DNA from 2 places in the Mesobacillus jeotgali genome. Region 1 is predicted to be linked to the other one. Evidence: riboswitches for the same ligand, from Rfam matches in the RefSeq annotation. Region 1 holds a riboswitch; the other holds the start of a gene.
What was found. Region 1 has a riboswitch for lysine ahead of FOF60_RS18300 (aspartate kinase). Riboswitches for the same ligand answer to the same signal wherever they lie in the genome.
Positions count from the first base shown of each region.

Region 2: another riboswitch for lysine. It lies ahead of FOF60_RS20755 (Na+/H+ antiporter NhaC family protein); the one in region 1 lies ahead of FOF60_RS18300 (aspartate kinase).

Region 1 covers NZ_CP109811.1:3,560,219-3,564,365, forward strand. Annotated here, with positions in the region: gene FOF60_RS18295 (YslB family protein) at 309-761, shown strand; gene FOF60_RS18300 (aspartate kinase) at 1,313-2,545, opposite strand; lysine riboswitch at 2,707-2,884, opposite strand; gene uvrC (excinuclease ABC subunit UvrC) at 2,954-4,147, opposite strand, start outside.
Region 2 covers NZ_CP109811.1:4,041,203-4,045,349, forward strand. Annotated here, with positions in the region: gene FOF60_RS20750 (sodium-dependent transporter) at 1-622, opposite strand, end outside; gene FOF60_RS20755 (Na+/H+ antiporter NhaC family protein) at 870-2,456, opposite strand; lysine riboswitch at 2,601-2,785, opposite strand; gene yunB (sporulation protein YunB) at 2,852-3,610, opposite strand; gene FOF60_RS20765 (HD-GYP domain-containing protein) at 3,712-4,147, opposite strand, start outside.

The DNA.
Region 1 (4,147 bases):
CGGATACATAAAAATGCTTATATAAATAAAATTTTTAAAATATATTGATATTGTAAAAATCCCACTTTCTAATTATTCCAACGCGTTAAAGAGTATATTAAAATAATACTATTGCCTGTTGGATATGACTGATAAAATTTTCCCTATCCAATAATTTTTGAATAACGAAGTATCGGGTATGGTATAAACATGGAAAAATCTTATAGAATTTCTTATGCCATGCAAAATTTAACAACTTTTTAATTTTATGAATATGGTTGTTTTCACGGCAAATTGTTTATAATAGAGTGATAGAAAGAGGGGAGAACATGAGTGAAATAACTACTTCAGAGCAAAAAACAGAGAGCGAGCCACTGGCCGTCACTGCGTTTGGATATGAATTGGTCAGGGAAGTCCTCCTGCCGGAATTGCTCGGCAAAGATACACCAGAAATCCTGTATTGGGCCGGAAAACGCCTCGCCCGGAAATATCCTTTATCAACCCTTGACGAAACCTTCCGCTTCTTCCATGATGCCGGCTGGGGTGCATTAACCATTAAAGAAGAATCCCGAAGAGAAATGGTGCTTGAACTTAGCAGCGAGCTAATTTCCTCACGATTGAAAAATAACCCCAATTCCACTTTCCAGCTAGAAGCCGGTTTCATTGCCCAGCAAATGGAACAACAGAAAAAAGTAACAGTCGAAGCCTTCGAACACCCAAATAAAAAATCATCGAAAATCCTGTTTACGGTCAAATGGGATAAGAGTGATCTGATTGAATGATTGAGGAAATCAGCATCACTTTTAACATGATAGGATGGGTTACTGCGCCCGGATTTACCCGGGGCGCAGTAACCCTTTTATTTTTTTAACTAGTAATTGAGTGACCCAGGGTTCAGTCTCAAATTTCCCTTTTATGTTACCCATTTATCTCTCATCCCTAGTTCGGTCACAAGTTCCCCTTTCTTGTGACCGTGAGCTCTCGCTTTTTCCTTTCACGGGCACAAGTTTCACTTTCTTGTGACCGTGAGCTCTCGCTTTTCTCTTTCACGGTCACAAGTTTCACTTTCTTGTGACCGTGAACTCCCGATTTTTCTTTTCACGGGCACAAGTTCCTCTCTTTTGTGACCGTGAACTCCCGTTTTCTCTTTTCACGGTCACAAGTTTCCCTTTCTTGTGACCGGCAGCTCCCGTCTTTTCTTTTCACGGGCACAGGTTTCCCTCCTGCCCCCTTGGTCACCAGGCGGCACTTGGACCTGCACGCCCACCACCCTTGCACCTGGACAAAAAGCTTCCCCAATTTTACAACCAGGAAAGCTTCTTAACCGACTCTCTTAATTCGTCTTAACTGCTTCGGAGTATAGCTCAAATGCTTCATGCAATGATTCTACTGCGTTTACCATTTGTTTTTCATCAACTACAGTAGAGACTTTGATTTCGGATGTGCTTACCATCTTTACCTGGATTCCGTGTCCTTCAAGGACTTCGAACATTTTGGCAGCTACACCAGGGTTTGAAACCATTCCCGAACCTACAATCGACACCTTTGCAAGGCCGGTTTCGGATTCCACCGCCTGATAGTTCAATGCTTCTTTATTTCTTTCCAATACGTCCAGTGCCTCCGGGAGGTCGTTACTCTTAATGGAGAACGAGATATTCGCTAATCCCGCTTCTGTACGGCTCTGGACAATGATGTCGACATTGATGTGGTTCTGTGCCAGTGTTGTGAATATAGTTGAAAGTCCTTTTAATGAAGTGCTAACTCCTAGGACTGATACTCTCGTGATTTGGTCTTCAAACGCTACTCCGCGTACGATTAAATTCTGTTCCATTTCATTCTCCTCCTCGATGATCGTGCCTCTTTCTTTTTCCATGCTGGATCTTACTTCAAGCGGCAATCCATAGTTTTTCGCGAATTCCACCGCACGCGGGTGCAGCACGCCTGCCCCCAGATTGGCCAGCTCTAACATTTCATCATAGGAAACGCTAAGCAATTTCCTCGCGCTCTTCACATATCTTGGATCGGTCGTGAACACACCGGTCACATCGGTATAGATATCGCATTTATCAGCCTTCAGAGCCGCCGCAAGGGCTACTGCCGTGGTATCTGAGCCGCCGCGGCCAAGTGTGGTGATTTCACCATCATCCGTAACTCCCTGGAATCCCGCGACAATGACAACCTTGCCACTCTCTAAATCTCTGGCAATCCTGTCGGTCTCGATATCAACAATCCTGGCGTTCCCATGGACAGGTTCAGTTTTGATCCCTGCCTGCCAGCCTGTATAGGAAACCGCATCAATGCCATTTTGCGCTAATGCCATTGAAAAAAGTGCGATCGTAATTTGCTCACCTGTTGTCAACAGCATATCCATCTCTCTTTTTGATGGCGCGCTGGAAATATCATTCGCCATGTCGACAAGATGGTCTGTCGTCTTGCCCATTGCTGATACAACAACGACCACATTATTGCCGTTCTGCAGTTCTTCCGCTGTCCTGCTGGCAGCGTTCCTGATCCTTTCGACATTGCCAACCGATGTTCCGCCAAATTTCTGTACAATCAATCCCATAAGTTTCCCCTACCTTTTCATTCTGTATTTTTGCCTCTAATAGAGTTTCATGGCCAAGCCGCATATGTATTTTTCCCGATCCTTCTTTAAAAAAGTTCCAGAAAACAGAAAAAGCAATGGAAGTGGCTCCCATTGCTTGATAAACGTGTATATACGCTGCAACATGAGATAGCACTCCAAGATGGCAATCTTGACAATCCAGCGTTTATTCAACGAAGGACCAGCGAGAAAATCGATAGGCATTTCCCCACTTCGGCGAACATCCCCTTTCAAAGTCCATCCTCGAATCCTACAATTCTCCTGACTTTTACTCTTGAAGCTCGCACCTCTATCTTCACTTTAATGCTCTAAAGTGATAGCTATATGAAATTTTTCTCATTATAGCATACCTAAAAATAGAATGCTACCTTAATCCTGTAATTTCTGAAATAGCTCCTCTGCCACATTTGCCGGCAGGCCGGCAGCGTTCAACTCTTCCACAGAGGCGTCCCTCATTTTTTTCACCGAACCGAAATGCTTCAACAGGGCCTTCTTGCGCTTTTCGCCAATGCCTGGAATATCATCGAGGAGTGACTGAAAAGCGCTTTTGCCTCTTAGCTGGCGGTGGAAGGTAATCGCGAACCGGTGGACCTCATCCTGGATTCTTTGCAGCAGGTAAAACTCCTGGCTGTTACGCTCCAGTTCGATCACCTGCAGCGGATTACCGTAAAGCAGCTGGGAGGTCCTGTGCTTGTCATCCTTCGCCAGACCGGCAATCGGGATATCAAGTCCCAATTCATTTTCAAGTACATCACGCGCGGACTCGATATGTCCTTTTCCGCCATCGATGATGATCAAATCCGGCAGCGGCAATCCCTCTTTCAGGACACGTGTATACCTGCGCCTGACAACTTCCCTCATGGATTCATAGTCATCCGGACCTTTGACTGATTTAATTTTATATTTGCGGTATTCCCTTTTTTCAGGCTTGCCGTCGATAAAAACAATCATCGCTGATACCGGATCGGTTCCCTGAATGTTCGAGTTATCGAAGGACTCAATCCGATGAGGGGTGTAAATGCCCATTTGCTTGCCAAGGTTTTCAACAGCCTTGATGGTCCGTTCCTCATCACGCTCGATTAGTGAAAACTTTTCTTTCAGGGCGATACCCGCGTTCTTGGACGCCAGGTGGACTAGTTCCTTCTTCTTCCCGCGCTGCGGCTTTAGGACTTTCACTTCAAGCAGACCCTCTGCCAATTCCAGGTCCACTCCCTCAGGTACCAGTACTTCCTTCGGCTTGAAATGCTCATTTTTCGAATAAAATTGCCCCAGGTATGTGAGGATATCTTCTTCAGGTTCATTGTGGATCGGAAACATTGAAACTTCCCGTTCAATCAACTTTCCCTGACGGATAAAGAAGACCTGAACACACATCCAGCCCTTGTCGACCGCATAGCCGAATACATCGCGGTCGGTAAAGTCCGTCGTCGTCATCTTCTGCTTTTCCATCGTTGCCTCTATATGGGCGATCTTGTCGCGAAATTCCTTCGCTCGTTCAAAATCCAATTCCTCGGCAGCTGCAGCCATTTTAGCCGTCAAATCTTCCTTGATTTCCTTATAGCC
Region 2 (4,147 bases), 480 kb from region 1:
TGAAGAATGCGTTGACACCATCGATTGCTCCATCCAGAGTTAAAGCGCGAACGACAATCACAAAGAATAAAAGTACAAGTGCAGGAATAAAAATCTTGTTCGCAACTTCGATACCTTTCTTTACTCCCTTGAACAAAATACCAAGAGTGATGACCCATACAATGACCAATGGAAGGAATACACCTGGTACGATACTTCCAACCTGGCCAGCGTCAACTACTTTTAAATAGTCTCCGACAAGGAAAGTCAGCGGATCGTCTCCCCATTGCTTGCTTAGCGAGAAATAAGCGTAAGACATTGCCCATGCGATAATGACTGCATAATAAGTTGAGATGACAAATGAAACAGCAAGCTGCCACCAGCCAATCCACTCGGCACCTTTACGCATCTTGAAGTAGCTTAATGGTGCTGAACCACGGTATTTATGGCCAATTGTGAATTCCAAAATCAAAATTGGAATACCTGCTGTCAAGAGTGCGAATAGGTATGGGAAGAAAAATGCTCCCCCGCCATTCTCATAAGCTACTCCCGGAAAGCGCCAAATATTTCCCAACCCTACTGCCGATCCTACCGCGGCAAGAATAAATCCCGCCCTTGTTCCCCACTGTGGACGATTTTCCATTTTGAATCCCCCTCGCCTTCTAATCACCTGGAAAATATTGATGAATTAGAAAGTTTTATATTTTCAGATTATTTAGTCTAGGAATAGTATAGCTAGTTTTTAATTGCTTGTCAAAATATTATTTTGGTCATAATAAAAATATTCCTAAAAATTTTCCCAACTATACCAATAACCCTATTAATCAGGATTCTATTCCCACTTTCTTGAAAATATGAAAAGGCTGTCTGAATTTCAGACAGCCTTTTCATTATTCTGCAAGATTTTCTTTTAGCACTTCTTCCTGGGTTGTCTTGCTTCCGAAAATGAAAGCAAAAGCAATAAGCAAAATTGCCACAGCTGCAAGTGCACCTAGCGTGCTTCCAGTGAAACCAATGATTAGGAATCCAACAGATGAAATCGCAGCAGAAATCAAAGCGTATGGAAGCTGGGTCATGACATGGTCTAAGTGATGTGAGCCAGCCCCAGTTGATGACAGGATCGTGGTATCGGAAATTGGTGAACAGTGGTCACCAAAAACTGCGCCCGCCAATACAGCTGCCAATGCTGGCAGCATCATAGTGATATCAGCTGCAGCTGCAATATCCCCTGCAATTGGCAGCAGGATGCCGAATGATCCCCATGAAGTTCCTGTTGAGAAAGCCATGATTCCAGCTACTAGGAATAGCAGGAACGGCAGGAATGAAATATTGATATTCGAGCTTTCAACAATACCAGCAAGATACTTGCCGGTTTCAAGTCTGCCAATCAAATCAACAATGACCCATGCGAAGAACAAGATATAAATAGCCGGAAGCATGGATTTAATGCCCTCAACCATTCCTTTTCCAAATACACTGGCATTGACGCCTTTTAATACAACTGCCTGTCTCACAAAGAAAATCAACGCTACAGCAAGGCCAAGCAATCCGCCAGTTACGAGAGACTTAGTAACATCTGTGTTTTCAAAAACCCCGAAAATGGTTACTTCACCTTCAACGGCGCTTGCGCCAGTCCAAAGCATCATGCCAACTGTTCCAGCGACAAGGGCAACAATCGGCCATACAAGGTCTCCAACTGTCCCTTTTGTGCTTGTAGGCAGGTCATCCTTCAGTTCGCCAGGTACAGGCTTGTCCTGTGGAACGACAATTCCTTCCATGATTGCACGTTCTTCATGCTTTTTCATAGGCCCGATTTCGATGTTTCGAAGAGCTACGATAAAGACCATTGATAATGCTGCAAGTGCGTAGAAGTTCATTGGCACAATTTGCATGAATCCTGAGAACGCACTATATTCATTAACACCGTGTGCAGCAAGGATTGTACCGATCAAAGCAATAATGTATGCACCCCAGCTGGAAATTGGTGAGATGACACACATAGGTGCTGAGGTTGAATCAATAATATATGCAAGTTTGGCCCGCGAAACCTTCTGTCGGTCAGTGATCGGACGTGTGATTTGGCCAACTGCCAGAGCATTGAAATAATCATCAATGAAAATAATAACTCCCAAAAATGCGCCGACAAGCTGTGCTCCGACTCTTGTTTTCACACGCTTCATCGCCCATTCGCCAAACGCACGGCTACCGCCAGAAATGGAAATGAACGCAGTGATTGTACCCAATAATAATAAGAAAAGGATGATGTACAAGCTATATGTGTTCAATTCCCCGTCAGCGACAACGATTCCTTTAGCCGCGTCCCACATAATAGCAAATGTTTCTGCGATATTAAATTCAGCCAGCAAAAAAGCAGCTGCGACGATGCCTGTTCCCAATGACAACAGCACTCGCCTTGTGATCACTACCATTAAGATTGCCACTAATGGCGGCAGCAATGAAAAAATTGTGTTTTCCATTCTTTCTTTCTCCTCCTTGTTTTTGACAGGGGGAAACTTTTTACATGAAAAGAGTTTAGTTACTTCCTTTTAAAAAAATACAAAAAAGGGCAACGATAGAGAACATTCTATCGCTGCCCTTAGTAAGCAACTAGTGTCTCCATCACGATCTGTAGCTCCCCATTATGGATATTCCTCCATAATGACAGTGATACTCTTGTTCAAAGTATCCCCAGCAATAAAAAGTGTGACTCACCTTATTATTGCTTCGGCAAAATCCCCTTTGAGCTGTGATCAACGTTGTCATCCTCACACAGCTTACTATTGAATCCTGCGCCTCTACCCCATCGGAATGATGTGGTTTATTATTCAATTGGTTTTATAATATAACAATATCGTTAACTTGACAACTGTTTTTATTCTCCAGGAAGCTGGATGGCTGGTGATGTATCTCCGCCGCCATTGTAGAACTGTGGAACTTTTCCTGGGTAGTAGAAGCTGCCAATTGGAATATTTTCCTGCACAGTCGCAATTTCAGTCGCGAAAGGAATGATGATCTGTACATTTACTTTTACCCTGACCGAAACATTGATCAATGTATTGTTGATTCCATGTTCTTCTGTCTCCCACACAACATCAGCTGTCACATCACCGATGGCGCTGAATTTTACCGGCACCCTTGGCCCCATGTTACCAAGAAGCGCGTTGTTTGTTGCCTGGCCCAATGGTACATAATAAATGATTCCCGCTTCCCTATCCTCCTCATCGGTGACCAGTTCGACATCCGAAAGCATCTCAAGAGAGGTCAGGTTCCCTCTTTCTGCCTCCTTCAGGTTCATTTGCACGATGTTCGTCGTTTCCGCTTTTACCCTGTTGATAATTTCAGTATTGAACTTCACTACAGTGGTCGTGCCGCCATCCACCGGAACGAACTCGATTACTTTATCAATGTCCATCCCATTGGCAATTTTTTTATTGATGGCCTTGTTAATGACCAGGGTGGCAATCTTTCTTGTCTGGGATTCAGCGTAGTTCATCAATGTGGGCTCGAGCCCTTTATCTATAATCCACAATCCTCCTGCTGTTGAAAAGGAAAAAAAGACGAATGTCAGCAGGAATACATACCTGAAAGGCAAGGGCCCTTTCCGAGGCAGCCGCCGGCCGAATTTTGCCAAAACAAATCCCCCCTCTAAAGCTATATGTATGCTTCAAAGGGGGGAACTAGCCTAAAAACTTGTTCTAATACTGCTTGGACTATTCAACTAGCAATATTAAATTAATGATTATTAGCGTATTCATATTTAATGATCGTATCGCAGCTGACAATCATCAGGGATAGATGTGATTGCAAATCTAGATGATACGGTGCAATTTTTTGGCCGTTTTCCTCCAGTACACGGACAACAGGCCGCTCACTCAAGCCGGGATTCTGTTCGGCCACAACTCCCTTGCGTCCATCACTCAGGATGACTGTCAAACCGACCGGATAAATCGCCACAGCCCTCCGGAAGGCGTCGACCACTTTCGGATCAAACAGGCTGCCTGAGCCTGAATAAAGTATTTCAAGTCCTTCATGGGGCAGCATGGCAGGTCTATAAACACGATTAGACGTAACCGCATCAAACACATCAGCCACACCAAGTATTTTACCAAATAAGTGGATTTCATCCTCTTTCAATCCACGGGGATATCCGGCACCATTCAACCGTTCA